4 regions of the Salipaludibacillus agaradhaerens genome follow, and region 1 is predicted to be linked to each of the others. Evidence: predicted binding sites of a transcription regulator. Region 1 holds the regulator's gene; each other region holds the start of a gene.

The links. Region 1 encodes Rex, which represses fermentation and respiration genes when NADH is low (regulators of the CRP and FNR family bind a similar motif). Its sites were predicted from a motif close to TTGTGAAATATTTCACAA; they were not measured.
Region 2: the regulator Rex is predicted to act here: its motif matches at 2,808-2,825, upstream of adhE (bifunctional acetaldehyde-CoA/alcohol dehydrogenase).
Region 3: the regulator Rex is predicted to act here: its motif matches at 1,746-1,763, upstream of BK581_RS19560 (YwiC-like family protein).
Region 4: the regulator Rex is predicted to act here: its motif matches at 1,942-1,959, upstream of BK581_RS10640 (anion permease).

Annotation. Positions count from the first base shown of each region.
Region 1 is NZ_KV917378.1:2,085,102-2,089,973, reverse strand. It holds gene BK581_RS09785 (ABC-F family ATP-binding cassette domain-containing protein) at 1-736, opposite strand, end outside; gene moaC (cyclic pyranopterin monophosphate synthase MoaC) at 881-1,360, shown strand; gene BK581_RS09775 (redox-sensing transcriptional repressor Rex) at 1,444-2,082, shown strand; gene BK581_RS09770 (MDR family MFS transporter) at 2,589-4,016, shown strand; gene BK581_RS09765 (YdiK family protein) at 4,207-4,407, opposite strand; gene BK581_RS09760 (CPBP family intramembrane glutamic endopeptidase) at 4,404-4,872, opposite strand, start outside.
Region 2 is NZ_KV917378.1:533,882-538,753, reverse strand. It holds gene adhE (bifunctional acetaldehyde-CoA/alcohol dehydrogenase) at 83-2,686, opposite strand; gene BK581_RS02500 (hypothetical protein) at 3,002-4,534, shown strand; gene BK581_RS02495 (hypothetical protein) at 4,642-4,836, opposite strand.
Region 3 is NZ_KV917378.1:4,262,297-4,267,168, reverse strand. It holds gene BK581_RS19565 (YjzC family protein) at 724-903, opposite strand; gene BK581_RS19560 (YwiC-like family protein) at 956-1,684, opposite strand; gene BK581_RS19555 (hypothetical protein) at 1,859-2,383, shown strand; gene BK581_RS19550 (Crp/Fnr family transcriptional regulator) at 2,442-3,152, opposite strand; gene BK581_RS19545 (NarK family nitrate/nitrite MFS transporter) at 3,366-4,658, opposite strand; gene BK581_RS19540 (hypothetical protein) at 4,799-4,872, opposite strand, start outside.
Region 4 is NZ_KV917378.1:2,275,870-2,280,741, reverse strand. It holds gene BK581_RS10650 (SDR family NAD(P)-dependent oxidoreductase) at 1-650, opposite strand, end outside; gene BK581_RS10645 (helix-turn-helix transcriptional regulator) at 768-1,736, shown strand; gene BK581_RS10640 (anion permease) at 1,997-3,469, shown strand; gene BK581_RS10635 (fumarate hydratase) at 3,504-4,349, shown strand; gene BK581_RS10630 (Fe-S-containing hydro-lyase) at 4,364-4,872, shown strand, end outside.

The sequences.
Region 1 (4,872 bases):
TCGAGTAATTACCGGTATATTTAACTGTTTGATGAAAGGATAGCTCATAGACATAATCCACAACTTTGTCTAAAAAATAGCGATCGTGTGAGACGATCAACACTGCTCCGTCATAACCAGATAAGTATTGTTCGAGCCAAGTTAAAGTGGCAATGTCCAAATGGTTTGTAGGTTCGTCCAAAATGAGTAAATCAGGCTTTGATAAAAGCAATTTACCGAGTGAAAGTCGGGTTTTTTGTCCCCCACTTAACGATGAGATGGACGTATTATAATCAAAATGGTTAAAACTTAATCCTGATAAAATACTTCGTGTATCAGCCTCGTATTGAAAGCCACCCTTATCTTTAAAGTCTTGCTGTAGCTGATCATATTCTTGAAGAATTTTAACATGATCTTTTTGAGATGGATCACTCATTTTCTCCTCAAGTGCTCGCAAAGATGCTTCCATTTTCCGAAGTGGCTCAAAAACGGTCATCATTTCGTCCCATATACTTCTTTCTGTATGAAGGCCGCTATTTTGCGCTAAGTAACCCATACTGACATCCTTAGGAATGACAATTTGCCCTGAGTCGTACGATAACTCACCGGTTAGAATTTTCAGAAGCGTTGATTTACCGGCCCCGTTTCTGCCTACAAGGGCGATACGCTCCCGACTTTTTATTTCTAATTTTACATCGGAGAGTATTTTCTCTGTACCGAATGACTTCGACAATTGTGTACATTGTAATAAAATCATCACTGTAACCTCACAATTCAATTTCCGTACCGTTCACAAGCTAAGTGTACATGAGAGAAAAGGTTTATCGCAAGACTTCCATGCTTTATTATGCAGATTGTGAAAAAATAGTGTACAATAGAAGTGGAAAAAAGGGGGATAAACATGGGAGACTTCACACACTTTAATGAACAAGGTCGGGCACGTATGGTTGATATTTCCGATAAACAGGAAACAGTTCGAACAGCAGTGGCCCAAACAAGTCTTTTTGTCACTAAAGAAATCTATGAAAATATCCAACAAGGGACGATGGCTAAAGGGGATGTTCTCAGTGTGGCGCAAGTTGCAGGGATTATGGCTGCTAAAAATACGTCTCAGTGGATTCCAATGTGTCATCCGTTAGCACTGTCAGGAGTCGATATTCGTTTTGATTGGGATGTGAATGCTGATACATACCAATTGAAAATTGAAGCGTCAGTTAAGACAAAAGGGAATACAGGAGTAGAAATGGAAGCGCTAACATCAGCTTCTGCGACCGCATTGACTATATATGATATGTGCAAAGCAGTGGATAAAGGGATGGTCATTGGTGAGACATTTCTCGTGGAGAAAACGGGTGGAAAAAATGGGGATTTTAAACGATAACATACTTAACTTAATGAATGCATTTTAATACTTAGTTGGTTAGCCAAGGTAGCTATTATATTTAAGAAGGAGGCGGAGCAGTTATGGATCTAGATCAAGCAAAAATTCCTCAGGCAACAGCAAAACGATTGCCATTGTACTATCGATTTTTAGAAGGCTTACAAGCGTCAGGTAAACACCGCGTCTCATCTTCAGAATTAAGTGAAGCGGTAAAGGTCGATTCAGCCACAATACGTAGGGATTTTTCCTATTTTGGTGCTCTCGGCAAAAAAGGCTACGGATATAACGTGAATTATCTATTATCTTTTTTCAGAAAAACGCTTGACCAAGATGAATTAACGAAGGTGACACTTGTTGGGGTTGGTAATTTAGGAACGGCTTTTTTAAATTATAATTTTAGCAAAAGCAATAATACAAAAATTGATATGGCATTTGATGTAGCAGCAGATAAGGTTGGGAAAGAAATAGGTGGTGTGCCCGTTTATCATCTGGATGAATTTAAAGAGCGTGTGGCGGAAAGCAGTGTGGAAGTGGTCATTTTGACTGTGCCATCTCAAGCGGCACAACCTATCGCTGATGACTTAGTAAAAGCAGGTATTAAAGGGATTTTGAATTTTACGCCTGCGAGACTGTCGGTTCCGTCTGACGTTCGTGTTCATCATATTGATCTGTCAGTGGAACTTCAATCCCTCATCTACTTTTTAAAGCACTATCCTTTATAGAGAAAGTTGATACTTAAAATATGAGCTGCATCGTGTTAAAAGCTGCCTTATAATAGGCAGCTTTTAACATTGTAGAGGAGAAAAGTGTTCATTAGAGAAGATATAGTACCTAGATGAGTGTTACACGACTGCGGGTAATTTGGACAGGTCATCCGTACCTGAATGACGCAAGGCTCGTAAGACAAAGAATGGATGACTGAACGCTGTAAAGAAGACTGTTGTTAAAATGAGTGAACGAACATCCAAGCGCAGGAATAATTAAAAGTCGTCAATGATTAACGAACCATCTACAGAAGACATGATTTTTGTAATAAAAAGGACTGTCACTGAAGATGAACCTATGGGAACGGGTCAGTCTATAGCGAAAAACCAATGTGATAAAACGTTTTTTGCAGCTGTATTTCGTTCAAATAGATATATATGCATTTTTAATTTTAATTAATGAAACTCATGGTATAGTAGAAATAGATTACTATTTCGTGAACCGAAAGAAGGCTGTCTTATTTATGGCAAAAATCTCGCAAAAATGGCTTGTGGTCATAACCGTTTTATTAGGTACTTTTACCATCATTTTAAATAATAGTATGTTAAATCCCGCAGTCCCTCATTTAATGACTGTGTTTGAGGCTGATGCGGTCGCTACTGGCTGGGTCATTACGATTTTTATGGTCACTATGGGGATGGTTATGCCGCTGACCGGTTTTTTAGGTGATAAATTTGGTAAGAAGCAACTTTATATGGCTGGGCTCGCAGTATTCTTACTTGGATCACTACTAGGTTCACTTTCTTGGAATTTACCCTCCTTAATTGCTTTTAGAGGTCTGCAAGGCATAGGTGGTGGCGTTATGATGCCGCTCTCTCTAGCCCTTATCTTTGAGGTATTTCCTCGTGATGAGAGAGGACTAGCCACAGGTGTTTGGGGAGTGGCCGCCATGATGGCCCCAACCATTGGTCCAACATTAGGCGGTGTCATTATTGAACTTGGATCATGGCCATGGCTGTTTTTATGTAATATTCCTACAGGTCTTTTAGGATTGATCTTTTCTTATATGTATCTTCAAAAGTCTGAAAAAATGTCAGGTATCCGTTTTGATAAATGGGGGTTCTTCACTGTAACGCTTGGTGTTGGCTCGATTTTACTAGCACTTGGGAGGGTATCTGAACTAGCGCATTTAACTGCTCCAGTGAATTTAGCTCTAGTCGTGTTAGGTGTTATTGCAATTTATTGCTTCGTGAAAATAGAAAATCGCACAGAGCAACCATTATTAGATTTATCTATTATGCGTGTGCCGGCATATGCGTATAGTGTGTGGATTGCGATGATTAGCTCAATCAGTTTATTCGGTGGTATATTTTTAATCCCCCTGCTTATTCAACACGTCTATGGCTATGGGGCGATAATGACAGGCGTGGTGTTTCTACCGGCTGCGCTCCTTACCGGGATATTTATGACAATTGGTGGAAAGCTCCTCGATCAGCACGGACCTGCTTTAGTTGTGACGCCGGGGCTTTGTATCGTGGCGATTGGAACAGCACTTCTCGGCTTTATTGATATGGAAACAGCCATCTGGGTTGTCTTCTTATTGAATGCTGTGAGAGGGATTGGCATGGGGTTAAGTACTATGCCTGCAACGACAGCAGGCATCAATGCGATCCCAGATAAGTTTGTTTCACGAGGTTCAGCGATGAATAATGTCTTACGTCAAATGAGCTCAGCATTAGGAATTGTCTTCGTGTCAATTTATTTTGAGGTTCGCAGAGGCCAAGTGATGACCGGCAATGGTGGAAGCATAGAAGAAGCGAGCTTAACAGCTATTACGGAAGGGTTTCTTATCATAGCTGTTTTAGCGGTACTTTCCGTTCCAGCTGGATTCTTACTAGGGCATGAGGTTAAAAAACAACGTAAAACAGAATTAGCGGAAACAGCCGAATGATGTGAAATTAGTCATTTATGAGAATAACGACAACTAACAACTTTTTTAAAGAGGGGCATGAGCGCTGTCGATTGGTGGAAACTAACAAGGCATTTATTTTGCCCTTCTTATCATCATCTATTGAGCAATGAACTAGAACAAGACTTTCTTACAGCAAAAAAGCAGCCATCTCGGCTGCTTTTTTATGACATTATTTTTTCTTACTATGTCTTTGCCGAGCGGCAATAGCGAACATGCGAAACGCTAGAAAGTAATCAAACGCTGCAAAAGCCATTAAGAGAATGGTGATGGCATCCCAACCAGGTGATGCTTGAGCTGTTTGAATAGCAATCAGCAAAAACAGCGTTCCTAGAAAAAAGTAAAGGTAGCCTGAAAATCTAGGAGATCTCATAATAAAAATCCTCTCATAATCGCTTGAACGATCTGTACGATTGCCGCATGTTGTTCAATAATCTCTTGCATCTCATCACCAAAAATGACTTGCACAATCATCACGAAGGAATTCACACCAACATGGGCTAAAATTGGCACGATAATACGCTTCGTTTTCCAATATAGATAAGCGAAGACAATCCCCATGGATGCATACACGAGTAAATGCTCAAATTCCATATGCACGACGGCAAAGATTAAGCCACTGGCAATAGCTGAAATCCAGAAGCCGAAACGCGGATACAGGCTCCCGAAAATGACTTTTCTAAACACGAGTTCTTCCATAATTGGAACGAAAACGGCCACGACAATAATCATGAGTGGAACAGCATTGGCTATATTAACGATTACTTGCGTGTTTTCAGAGCCTACTTCCACACCGAAAAGGTTCGTTTCAATTAAGGCTGCGATCGTTTGACCGGCG
Region 2 (4,872 bases), 1.6 Mb from region 1:
AATATTTTATGTACCACTCTATGGGGCGTGCTGTAAAGTAAAAAACTTCTGTGGATGGTCCACAGAAGTTTTTTGTGAGGATTTAAACACCTTTATAGGCTAAACGATAGATCTCTGCTAATTCAGTCACGAGTGGCAACTTAGGATTAGCTGTTGTACATTGATCTTCAAATGCTCTGTCAGCAAGTAAATCAACTTTCGCTTCAAAATCTTTTTTATCTATTCCGCATGCTTCGATACTCATTGGAATATTGAGTTCTTTTGCTAATTTTATGATAGCTTGTGCAAGACTTTCCACACCTAGCTCTGTATCTTTAGCTGGCAATCCAAGCATTCTAGCAATTTCCGCATAACGCTCATCAGCTCGGAAGTGATTATACTTAGGGAAGCTAGTAAATTTAGTCGGTTTTTTAGCATTATAACGAATAACGTGTGGCATTAAAATAGTGTTAGCACGTCCATGTGCAATATGGAACTCTGCCCCTAATTTATGGGCTAAGCTGTGATTAATACCTAAGAAAGCATTCGCAAACGCCATACCGGCAATTGTTGAAGCGTTATGCATTTTTTCACGTGCTAACTCATCATTACCATTTTTGTATGCTTTAGGTAGGTATTCGAACACCAGTTGAATAGCTTTCATCGCCAGGCCATCAGTATAATCATTAGCCATCACAGAAACATAAGATTCAATAGCATGAGTGAGAACATCCATACCTGTATCGGCAGTCACTGAAGGTGGAACTGTTTTAACGTAGATCGGATCAATGATTGCCACATCTGGCGTTAACTCATAATCAGCTAACGGATACTTGACGTTATTCTCTTTATCAGTAATAACTGAGAAAGATGTTACCTCAGAACCTGTACCTGAAGTAGTCGGTATTGCAACAAACTGGGCTTTATTGCCTAGCTTAGGATATTTAAATACACGTTTACGAATATCTAAGAATTTTTGTTTAAGGCCATGGAACTCCAAATCTGGATGCTCATAGAAAACCCACATACCTTTTGCAGCATCCATCGCTGAACCTCCGCCAAGGGTGATAATGACATCTGGCTCGAATGCTCTCATTCTTTCTGCCCCTGCCATAACGGTTTCGATAGATGGATCTGGTTCTACGTCAGAGAACACATCGTATTGAACTTTATCTTGTCGTTTATTTAAATAATAAAGAACTTTATCAACATAACCTACTTTCACCATCATTGGGTCAGTAATTATCATCGCTCGTGAGATGTTAGGCATTTTTTCTAAATATTGAGTCGCATTTTTTTCGAAATACACTTTTGGTGGAATTTTAAACCATTGCATATTATTTTTTCTCTTCCCTATTTTTTTGACGTTTACAAGATTAACTGTTCCAACATTTTGAGAGACAGAGTTTCTACCATATGAACCACAACCTAACGTTAAAGATGGGATGTAGCCATTGTAGATATCTCCGATTGCACCTTGGGAAGATGGCGAATTAGCGATAACACGGCCAGCTTTCATTCTTAATCCATATTCTCTAATAAGATCGTCATTGTCGGAATGGATAACCGCAGAGTGACCAAGCCCACCAAACTCAAGCATTTCCTCAGCGCGCTTAAAGCCTTCTTCGTGATTTTTAACTTTATAGCAAGCAAGTACTGGGCTTAATTTCTCTCGTGATAACGGAGACTCTGGTCCTACAGTTTTCAGTTCTGCAATAAGTATCTTCGTTTCTTGAGGTACTGTTACTCCAGCAAGTTTCGCAATTTCAGCAGCTGGCTTACCAACGATCTGTGGATTAACGGCACACGTATCTTCATTAATAACAAGCTTTTCAACTTTTTTACGTTCTTCATCACTTAAGAAGTGACACTTATTATCAATTAATAACGCTTTCGTTTCTTCGTAAATTTCTTTATCAATAATAACTGCTTGTTCAGAAGCACAAATCATCCCGTTATCAAATGTTTTCGAAAGAATGAGATCATTTACTGCTTGCTTAACGTTAGCTGTTTTTTCAATGTAACAAGGCACGTTCCCTGGACCCACGCCTAACGCCGGTTTACCTGTACTATAAGCCGATTTAACCATTCCAGCTCCGCCAGTAGCCAGAACAACTGCAACACCTGGATGGTTCATTAATTGCTGAGTGGCTTCAATAGATGGTGCTTCAATCCATTGGATACAACCTTCAGGTGCACCAGCCTTCACCGCTGCTTGGTGTAACACGTCCGCGGCTTTCGCACTACATTTTTGTGCGGATGGATGAAAAGCAAAAATGATGGGATTACCTGTTTTAATAGAAATAAGTGCTTTGAACATCGTTGTTGAAGTTGGATTTGTCACAGGAGTTACACCTGCAACTACACCTACTGGTTCAGCAATTTCAATCATTTCTTCGTGTTCATTCTCGTTGATGACGCCGATTGTTTTATCATACTTAATAGCATTGTGAACATATTCTGTCGCGAAGATATTTTTGATAATCTTATCTTCGTAAACACCTCTGCCTGTTTCTTCAACAGCCATTTTTGCTAACGGCATGTGCTGATCTAAACCAGCAAGGGCCATTTCATGTACGATCGAGTTAATTTGCTCCTGATCGAAGGTCAACAATGTTTGATGGGCCTTCTTTCCTTGCTCAACTAGCGTGTTAATCATTTTTGTTGTGTCATTAACTTTCTTTAACTTCTTTTCTTCAACAGCCATGATAAATGCCTCCTTCAATATGTGAAAATATTCACATGAGTTTTTAAATTTTTTAAGCGCTTATTTAATTTATATTACACTTTGATTATAGCCTCTCACGACAAAAATTTAAATGAACAAATTGTGAAGTATTTCACATTCACAATGACAGCGTATTCATTTTGACTTTTTTATGACAAAATATTTTTATGCCTTGATTTTAACCAGTTTAAACTGTCGACCTGTTAAAATTGTACTGGCTCATATTGTGAAATAGTATGAAATAGGGTAATATTTTACGAGGTATATAACACATAAATGATAAGGGGTTAGTAAATGGCAGATCAAATGATGAATGTTCAACTTTTTAATCAGTTTTGGATTTTACTGTTTTTTCTTATTCCAATGATCCTTATTTCTAGAACGATCGTTGCTGGAACACGGTATTCTCCTATTTTAATTATTGTTATTTTTGGTTTAGCAATGGGATATATTTTAGTTGTCAGTGATGTGGCAACTCCTGGTTTAGCTGAATTCCCATTCGTTAGTTTAATGGCGGGGACAACAATTATTGCCCTAACTGTGTCTTTCTTTGTTGGTGGGCAGGAGCTAAGGAAGATACTCAGCAATAAAGAAGATGACACGGAATTATCAATCGTTCCTTCTGAGGAAGAAACAGTCTTAGGTACAAATCGTACTCAGCTCATTTTTATTGTAAGATCATTCTTTTTATTACTTGGTTTAGAAGGTTTGACACGCCTTATTTTAGGGACAGGGGTAGAAGCACCGTTAAGTAAATATTACCCTCTTATTGGGTATATAGGTCTTGTTGGCGCTCTTATATGCATTGATACGAAGGCCATTGTCATGAATAAGCGTCACTATATGAGCAAAGGGATTATAGAGATTGCAGGAATATTTGTCGTTCTTATTCTTTCCTATCATATAGCTCAAATTATCCAGCCGCTTATTGCTTTACCACAAATTTTCTTTGCTATGATGATTGCTGCCGGGTTAGGTGCCATAATGTATCGTTGGTCATTTGGTCCAACTATTAGAGCACTTTTATTCGGAGGTATTCCTGTCGTTTTAGCTGGAAACTTCATGATCGGTGGATCGCGAATTGGTGAAGCGTTTACTATTGATGGGATAAACTCAGTCTTAGTTTACGGCTTCTTCGGACAGTTAATGTGGATGTTCGGTGGTATCGCACTACTAATGTTCTTTTCGCGAACAAATCATACTCGAAACTTGGCGCCGGGGATGGCAGGTGCACTGTCCCACTCCGGTTTAACAGGAGCATGTACAGCTGGTGACTTTGGAGATATAGCCGCAAGACGGGCTCCTATTATGATTAACATCCCATTTTTTGGACACATTTTTGTTTTCTCAATTTTAGCTATTAGTGCTGAACGTGGTGAGCTTTGGATCTTCCCTACTTTAATATTAGTCTCAGTAGGCATTATATTGACTATTTTTTCACTTCGACAACTTCGCCGGGCAGATGGAAGCGATAGAAAAGAAGTTAATGCCCTCATGCAGTTTTCTTTTGGCTGGCAGATTTGTGCCGTATTTGGTGGGTTAGTCCTTCTTAGTCTCGCTACTATTCCGATGGACTATGGCGCTATGGCTCAAACAAGCGCTATTTCTCATTTCGGTCTTTTTGCAGCCATTCAAGGTGGTATGTTTGGGACAGAAGCTGCTGCTTTAATACCGTTTATTTTTTCTATGCCATTTCTCGTTCACCCTCTCGTATTCTTTATGTTCGGGAAGGCTATGGAGATGGATGGCCACATGCCTGTCAAACCTGTTTACACATTATTCTTTATTGGGCTTATAGGAGTGGCCACTGGCTTGTTCTTCTTATAAGAAGAAACACAATTGAAGATGGCATTTAGATGCTAAATAATTATCAATAAGGTTCCGACCATCAATCTTTGGTGGTCGGAACTTTCTTAGTTAGCCCTTTTAATATTTTATTGCCCAACTATCTGCAAGCAAAGGTGGTTTACTTTGTAGGTCACTACCACGACAATAAATCCTAATTCCCCTTTACTTCCCCTCCTAATAGATGAGATGCGATAAAACTTATCAATCTGTAAAGCACAATACCTTTCCATCGCTTCTTCCTGAATCACTCCTACTGGCAAAGTAGTGTTCAACAAACACATAATACGAATCTCCAATCAGGACATAGACGTCCTGTA
Region 3 (4,872 bases), 2.2 Mb from region 1:
TTCTCCTTTCTTTGGCTATTATAAAGAATCGCAAAAAATAAAGGTAATTACAATAGTTAATTGTAAAGTGAGCGCCTTCTCTTTAAAACTCTCTATCTTAAATGACCTATGAACGACTAGTATTTAAGCCAATGACACTCATTTAAATAACTCACTATAGAGTATCACATTATATCCAGCCTCCAACGAATGTGTATTCATACCTCATTTAACCTTCACTCTCTTAAAATCATATGAATGCATGTCATAATATAATGAACCTTCAATCAGTGGGCGTTTGGGTTCTTCCCCCACTGATTGGTAGTTGAGTTTAATCAGGACATTACCGACCGTTAGCTATGATTAAAATTTCAACATAAAAATTGAACAATGAAAACTAATCGATATAACCTGGTCGCTCTTTTTCAAGGACTGCGGAAAAACGGTGACTGTCTGAGTATCCTTGGCGCCCTAAGGTCCCATCATCCTATGAAGTAAGCGAAAGGATATATCGCATCATTTAGCCAAAGATCACTGTATGGGCCTTGATGCATTGTTTTATATTTGGGCAGGATTAAGCATCTCTCCTTTGTAAACACGTGTACAGTTGATGTCAGTCTAGTCGCTCGGCACCTTTGAGTTAGCGAGGAGACGTTCCTAGTCAGCAAAATTTAAACCAGTTTCCGTGTAAAGAAACTGGTCCGAACCACTTGTATACTTAATTTAGGAAGTAGAACTTCGTGATTATGGCTTTCTTTTATATGTCCATACACGATTATGATTTCTCGTTTCTGGAAACGTATCCCCTGTCTCCAAATGAATTTGTTGTGGGTTTTGTACCATACTTCCTGTTTCCCCTATTTCCACATACTTTCCGTTGTTAGGGGCTTTATCACCTGGTTTAAATTGATGACGCTGACTCATCCTATCACCTCAAAGTTATTTTCCTTAGTATGAGGGTCTGGCAAGCATTTATTCAGGCAAAGACATAATAACCACTAACTAATAAAACTAGAAAAACAGCACTGTTAACGATTTCCACTATCCCAATTTGCCTCGGCTTGCTTAAATATTTTTTAGGAATAAGTGCCGTTTTACCTAATGTTAATAAAAAGACTACTCCAGCCATGAGCCAGCCTGTTAGAAAAGCTAAAACCGTAATAACGATATGATATACCAGTGACACCAGTTTAAAGGGTTTATTATTCTTCTCTCGTATAAGAGCCTTTACATGAAAAACACTGGCCACAAAGAAAACAATGATAAGAAGCATATAGTGAAAAGCTTCTGCCCGTAATTCTCCTGATCCAATCACATAAGCTGATAACAGAAGAGCTGACAAAGCTACGATAGCTGAAAGATCATTTATAAAAAAACGTTCCTTTTTTAATTTTGCAAACAAACTATTCACTAAGAATAGTGGCAAAATACTTAAAAAGATATAAATTAAATACACTTCACTGACGATGTAGGGTACTGTTATACTTAATCCAATTCCTGTATATATCAAGAAGGACGGCCATATATCTTGATGCTTTGGCTGCCTGATAAACGTCAATAGTGGTGCTTGAGCAAAATAGAGCGCAGTCAGTCCTATAAAGAAAATAAGATGATGCCAAGATAAGCCAGAGATGGCGGCCCCTGTCCAAAATGGGATAATGAACATCGCCCATGCCCCATGCTCCTTTGGGATATACCATTTCATGAAATCACCTTCTTTCCTCATGCTTAATTGTACTGAGTGTACTATATGTCCACATCTTTGTATGTGATGGTAATCACAAGACTAATTAGTGTGATGTGATTTTCCCCACAGCCTCTTCTTTTGAAGCCTGCTATAATGATCTTATCGTGTTACTTAAGGAGGGGTAAAAAGTCTATGCTCACAGTCACATTTTCCTATTCAACAATACGCGGTATTTCGCCTATATTGTTTGACCATGGCTTTACATTCCATGACGATCATTATAGAAAGACATTAACGTCTGCACCTATAGACATCGTGTTTAAACATCATAATTCTGATCATAACTTAATATTAACGTGCGAAGATGATATTCCATTCAACTGTTGTAAGGAACTTTATTACTTAGTCGATGAACTTGCTACAGATTTATCCGCTAAGATAGACGATAAAAAGGCCTTACTAGGATATGATCAACAAGGTGAACCAGCCTATTTATACCATGGGTTTCAAAAATGGGCTAACTATATTGATAAAGCTCGACAGCGATCAATGGCAGGCACAAATGTGGAAATTTGGCAATATAATAAGCGACTAGCACGCGGTATCCTAGTGCCCCCCACTGTGGACAACACTGATTCTTACACGCTTATCACATCAGAAGGTGAACAGATTTTTTCCGGTGACTCACTAACTGTTTATCCTGTTGAGGAGCGATAATCTCTTCTTTGAGAGAATTGAAAAGTTCTCACAACATAGCATGTCGTGAGAAACGTTTTTAGATAGTGCATATTTCAACTGGACAGTCACCACAGTGCAAGTAGTCTTTTAAAAATTCCAACCTATGAATCGTGATGTAACCATTTGTAATGGAAAGAACCTCAGCTTTTTTTAAGTCATTCAACAACCTATTGACACTTTCCCTTGTAGTACCAATGTAGTTAGCAATATCTTGGTTAGTTAATTGCACATTTATAAAAACGCCGTCTGGTTTCTCTATCCCGTAGGAATTACTAAAACGAATTAAAGTTGAATAAATAGCGCCTGTTTTACCACACAAAATTAAATCTCTAAATTTAGCCTGTGTTGATTGGGTATGTCGGGCAAACCATTTCATAAAGGCCACAGCAATTTCACCATTTTCTCGAAATAGCGCTTCCAATGTGTGTCGATCAAAGCGGACAAGTGACGCATTTTCTATGACTTCAGCAGTTACACTAATGGACATTTCATTGAACAGCCCAACTTCTCCAACTAGTTCATCTTTTTGCTTTAGATGAATAGAAAACTCTTTACCTTCTGACGTCATTTTGCTCAGCCTAACTTTGCCCGATCTTACAAGATAGACATGCTCGGGGAAATCACCTTCATAGAATAAAAACGTGCCGCTTTTAACATTGATCTCTAAACCGTTTTTTAATAACAGTTCTTTATTAGCCTCAGAAATCTCATTAAAAAAACGCTTCATTTTTAGCTTTTGTTTTTCCATTACATTTCCCGCCTCGCCAAAAGAAAATAGTGAAATAATGTGAGTAAAATCATCTCTTAGTTTATGTTAACACTATTTTAAAAGTTTTAAAGTAAAATAAGTTGACTATTTTATGACGTTTATTCTTTCTAAAAATCACAGGCTAGTGTTGATATCAAGCCTGTGATCACCTATTCATTCATCTTTTAAATAATCAAGCTTTTACCTATCTTTTTAACACTTAACTTCTGCTCCTTTTCGAGAGTAATAGTACCAATGAAGTGCTAAGCTAACAATGTAGTAAACTATAAAAATACCTAGCGCTAAATTAGCCATACCGGTCACATCGATTGACCAACCAAATAAACTCGGTATTAGAAAAGCGCCATAGGCAGCTATCGCGGAAGTAAAACCAATGACGGAAGCAGCTTCTTTTTGTTCAAAAATAAAAGGGATCATTCTAAATGTTGAGCCATTAGCAATACCAGTAGCAATAAATACGATAATAAACATAATAAGAAATCCGGTAAAGTTACCGCTGTTATAAAAATACATAACACCAAGAGTACTTCCGATTAACAAGAGGATATCCCAAAACGTGACGAATGCTCCACCAAGTTTATCTGATAACCAACCTCCTATCGGGCGAATGAGAGCACCGAGTAATGGTCCAATAAACGCAATTTGAAGCACATTAACTTCTGGGAATTCTGTACGTGTCAATAACGGAAAAGCTGCTGCATAGCCAATGAAGGAGCCAAAACACATCGTATACAACCACGTCATAATCCATGTATGCTTATTTTTAAAAATAACAGCCTGTTCTTTGATCGACGTTTTCATCGTCGGCAAATTATCCATTCCAAAAAAAGCAGCCACAACTGTAAAAGCTATAGGCAACACCCAAATAAAAGCAGCATTTTGCATAAATACTTCTTTCCCATCACCAAGATACTGTGGAGCTCCCCCTAATGGACCAAAAAGCGCAAAGGCTATGACCAGTGGGGATAATAGTTGAACAGCACTCACACCGAGATTGCCTATCCCTGCATTCAATCCAAGTGCCGTTCCTTTTGCTTTCTTAGGATAGAAAAAGCTAATATTTGACATACTGGAAGCGAAATTCCCTCCGCCAAATCCACATAAAGCCGCTAATAGAGCCATTATCCAGAAAGGTGTTTCAGGATTTTGAACAGCAAAACCAATGCCCACTGCGGGAATTAGTAATGATGCTGTACTGATGACAGTCCAATTCCTTCCGCCAAAAATTGGAACGAGAAAAGTATATATTATTCTTAACGTTGCGCCAGTCAGTCCTGGTAAAGCGGTTAATAAAAACAATTCACTTTCAGTATAATTAAATCCTATATCATTCAAATTAGTCGCCATAACAGACCAAATTTGCCAAACAGCAAATGCTAAAAATAAAGCTGTAATAGAAATCCATAAATTTCTCCGTGCATGATACTTCCCTTCACTTTCCCAAAAAGAAGGATCTTCCGGTTCCCATCTCGTTATTCGTGCCATCGTTATCTCTCCCAACATTATGTTTTGCTCAGGTTAGTAGGACATAATGAATTGTTTTTCAAGTCACTAACCACATTTATAAGTTCGTTTATCGTGAACTTCTTGTCCCCTCGGTTAAGTAACACGATTACTGATCACACCTATTCTTCTTTACTTGAATGGGTGTACTCAACCTTTCTCCAATTTAAATAAGCAAAAAAAGCGATGAAAGCCC
Region 4 (4,872 bases), 190 kb from region 1:
CAATGCTTCTCATCTAATTCATGGTATTTCAACACAAGTTCTGTTCTCATAAATCCTGGTGAAATGGCGAGAACAGCAATATTGTCCGTTTTTAACTCGATTGAAAGGCCATGAGCCATACGAATGAGTGAATGCTTGGCTAAATCGTAATAAAAATGACCGATGTACTTGTCGTCATCCCAGAAGGTCGTGTGAATAATAAGTGCTTGGTTATTTTCACGAAGGAGTGGCATTGCAAAGTAGTTCGTAGCTAACTGGGCGCGAACACCTGCAGTAAACATCGTGTCCCAATTCTGTAATGATAAGTCCCAAAAAGGTTTGGCATCAATACTTAGGTCATGTGCTCCCCATACATTATTAACTAACACATCCAATTGTCCCTCTTCTGTACGAATTTTATTAATAACGGCTTCCGTTTCTGAATCGTGAGTATGGTCACATTGGATTGCTATCCCTTTTCCACCGTGAGCTTCAATTTGTGAGACAGTATCGTCGATTGTACCAGGCCACTGATTAGTAGAAGCTCCTTTTACACTGCGACCTGTGATATACACCGTCGCACCAGCTTTCCCTAGCTCTATAGCTATACCTCTACCAGCTCCTCTGCTCCCTCCTGTTACGAGAGCAACTTTCCCTTTTAGTGACTTCATAGATCCCATTCCTTTCGTTATATGATAGCTTTATTATAAAAGCTTATACTTGACAACAAGTGTCATATTTAATTAAATGACTATAGCTATAAATGATGAGTGAAAAGGTGATGATGAATGAGGGGAGATCGATTGCTCACGATTCTGTTGATGCTGCAAGCTCAAGGGAGAATGACTGCAAATGAATTGGCGGAAAAATTAGAAGTATCTGAACGCACAATTTATCGGGATATGGACGCTTTAAGCGGAGCCGGTATCCCTGTTTTTGCTGAACGTGGAAAAAACGGGGGATGGTCATTACTCGAAAATTTTCAAACTAATTTAACGGGATTAAAAGAATCAGAAATACAAGCGTTGTTTGTTTCACCGTCGGACCAATTACTCGACGATTTAGGATTGACCCGTCCATCAGAGGAAGCTAGAAATAAAGTTATCTCCTCAATTCCTGCTATATATCGTGAAAAAGCAAAAGAGGTTTGGAACCGGATTTATATTGACACCAGTTCATGGCGAAGTAGGAAAGAAAAAATAGACACTTTCGATGTTTTGAAAGATGCTATATGGCAAGATCATAAATTAAAAATTGTTTACGAGCGAGCAGATGGTCAAATAAGTGAGCGTATTGTTGAACCCCTTGGGTTAGTGGCTAAAGGGGTCAACTGGTATTTCATTGCAGCTAAAGAAAATGGAGAAATTAGAAATTACAGGGCGTCACGAATTCATACTGCAGTCACTATTGACGAGACATTTTGTAGACCGAAGCACTTTAACATTGCTCGTTATTGGGAAGCTTCCAAAAAAGCATTTATAGAAGAATTACCTATTTATGATGTTTGGGTGAAGGTGCCTAAATCATTGCTGCTAACATTATCTTTTACTAATCATTTTGTACGGGTAGTAGAAGTTAGAGCTCAAGATCATGACTCTTTCATACCTGTTAAATTATCATTTCATACAGAAGAGGACGCCAAAAGATATCTTCTCGGATTTGCAGACCAGCTTATCATTATTGAACCTGAAGATCTCCATCATAAGATTTTTCAATTAGCAGAATCGATTGTTGTTTCCCATAAGCTTGGGAGATAAGAGACAATTTAGAAAGAGAGTATGAGACTGTGTAATACATAGCTATTAAATTGGACAAAATGTGGTTTTACTGCCGTTACTTTTTTTACTTTCAAAACACTTTAACTACTTTCATTTTCTATCTGTGCCGCAGGTTTTCTAATACGATTAAGATGAAAGATTAAGGAGTCTGGCGAAGATGAAAGTGGCTTTTTTTTAAGACATTATGTGATTTTTTTCACAAACTTTTTGATCTTCGTCTAAAAAAAGGAGTGAATAGTATGGCACAGGCAGTAAAGCAGAAGAGACAAAGCAGCCAGACGGCTAAATCAGACAACAGGCGTCCAACAGATGTGAAATGGAAACCTCTGTTTATCACATTAGCTATTGGCATCATTCTTTGGTTTATCCCAGCACCAGCAGGACTAGAACAAGAAGCATGGCATCTTTTTTCTATTTTTGTGGCGACGATAGTTGGACTTATCATTAAACCTCTTCCAATGGGAAGTGTGGCTATTTTAGCGTTAACGGCCACCGTCCTGACACAGACACTGACAATAGATGAAGCTCTATCAGGTTTTCAAAATTCCACGATTTGGCTTATCGTTATCGCCTTCTTTATTTCTCGTGGTTTCATCAAGACGGGATTAGGTTCACGTGTCGCGTATCTTTTTGTAAAGCGATTTGGTAAAAAAACACTGGGACTTTCTTATTCCATAGTGGCAAGTGATTTAATTTTATCACCGGCGATGCCATCAAATACGGCGCGTTCAGGAGGTATTTTGTTTCCTATTGTCCGTTCACTTTCAGAGAGCTATGGCTCAAAAGTTGGTGACGGAACTGAAAGAAAAATTGGAAGCTACTTAACAAAGGTAACATTTCAAGGGGATATGATCACGTCGGCAATGTTCCTAACTGCGATGGCTGCGAACCCTTTAGCGATGCAAATTGCGTTTGATATTACAGGGGAAACACTGTCTTGGACGGGGTGGGCATTAGCGGCACTTGTTCCTGGACTTATTAGTTTAATTCTAATTCCATTTGTCATCTATAAGTTGTATCCTCCAGAAATAAAAGAAACACCAGCTGCAACAACAATGGCAGCTGATAAATTGAAAGAGATGGGTTCCCTTAAACGAGAAGAATGGGCAATGATCGGTGTTTTCCTCTTAGTTCTCGTTTTGTGGATATTCGGGTCGAACTTTGAGATCAGTGCCACGGCCACTGCTTTTATCGGTTTATCTGTCCTTCTTATAAGCCAAGTATTAACGTGGGCTGATATTAAAAAAGAAGAAGGCGCCTGGGATACTCTCGTGTGGTTTGCTGTGCTTGTCATGCTAGCGTCCTTCTTAAACGAATTAGGAATGATTCCTTGGTTCAGTGCACTCATGGGTGATATGGTAAGTGGCTTTAACTGGATATGGACGTTGATTATTCTTGCAGTCGTCTACTTCTATTCACATTATTTCTTTGCGAGTAATACGGCGCATGTAAGTGCTATGTACGCTGCTTTCCTTGCTGTTTTAGTAGCAGCAGGCGCTCCGCCACTTGTATCTGCACTCATCCTTGCGTTTTTTAGTAACTTGTTTGGTTGTTTAACACATTACAGCTGTGGTCCTGCTCCTGTGTTTTTCGGATCGGGTTACGTGAGTCAAAACAAGTGGTGGTCACTAGGGCTTATTATATCCGTCATTCACATAATTGTATGGCTTGGTATCGGTGGGCTATGGTGGAAGCTGTTAGGTCTTTGGTAAACCATAGATGAATTAAAAAAGCGGGGGTTATGACATGAGAGAAATATCGACGAGAACGATAACAGATAAAGTAAGAGAACTTTGTATCAAAGCAGCTTATGATTTGCCGGAAGACGTTGAAGTACTGTTGAAGCAAGGGTTGGAGAAAGAAGAATCTGACTTTGGGAAATATAGCTTAGACAAAATTATTAAAAATGTGTCATTAGCGCGTCATGATAATGTGCCGATGTGTCAGGATACAGGTATTACAGTCATACTTGTGCGACTTGGCCAACAAGTCAAAATTGTAGGCGGTAGTATGACTGAAGCAATCAACGAAGGTGTGCGACAAGGTTATACAGACGGGTACTTAAGAAAATCTGTTGTAGCAGACCCTTTATTAAATCGTGTGAATACAGGGGATAACACACCAGCTGTTATCCATACGGAAGTAGTAGAAGGTGACCAACTTCACATTCAAATCCTCCCTAAAGGAGCCGGAAGTGAAAATATGGGCGCAGTGAAAATGTGTAAACCTTCAGAAGGTATCGAAGGCGTGATGGATTTCATCGTAGATTCAGTCACTAATGCGGGAGGAAATCCCTGTCCACCGATTATCGTAGGCGTTGGCATCGGTGGGACGATGGATCAATGTACACTATTAGCGAAAAAAGCATTGGCTCGTCACGCTGGGTCATCACATCCTGAACAAGGGTATGCCGAGATGGAACAACAACTTCTTGAGCGTATTAATCGTCTCGGAATTGGTCCTCAAGGCTTTGGTGGACGTGTAACAGCTCTTGCCGTTCATATTGAGACTTTTCCAACGCATATAGCGATGCTACCGGTATGTGTCACACTCAATTGTCACGCAGCAAGACACACTGAAGCAACTTTATAAAGGAGGGTATATACATGGCTGAACAAAAAGCATTGACCATCCCGCTCACACATGACCAAGTAAAAGATTTGAGAGCAGGTGATCTTGTAACGATAACTGGAACGATTTATACGGCCAGAGATGCAGCACATAAAAATATGACGGAGGCTTTATCTGCTGGAGAGGCTCTTCCAATGGATGTTACGGACCAAGTCATCTATTATGCTGGGCCGACACCAGCGAAACCAGGACGTGTTATCGGTTCCTGTGGACCGACCACAAGCGGCAGAATGGACGCATACTCACCAGCTTTATTAGCGGAAGGGTTGCGAGGGATGATTGGTAAAGGGCCAAGAAGCCCTGAAGTGATTGAAGCGATGAAACAGCACGGTGCTGTTTACTTTGCGGCAGTAGGTGGTGCGGCTGCTGTTATCTCTGATTCCATTAATAAAGTCGATGTGGTCGCCTACGAAGAATTAGGACCCGAAGCTATAAGAAAAATGGAAGTTGTCGACTATCCATGTGTTGTGGCTATTGATAGCTT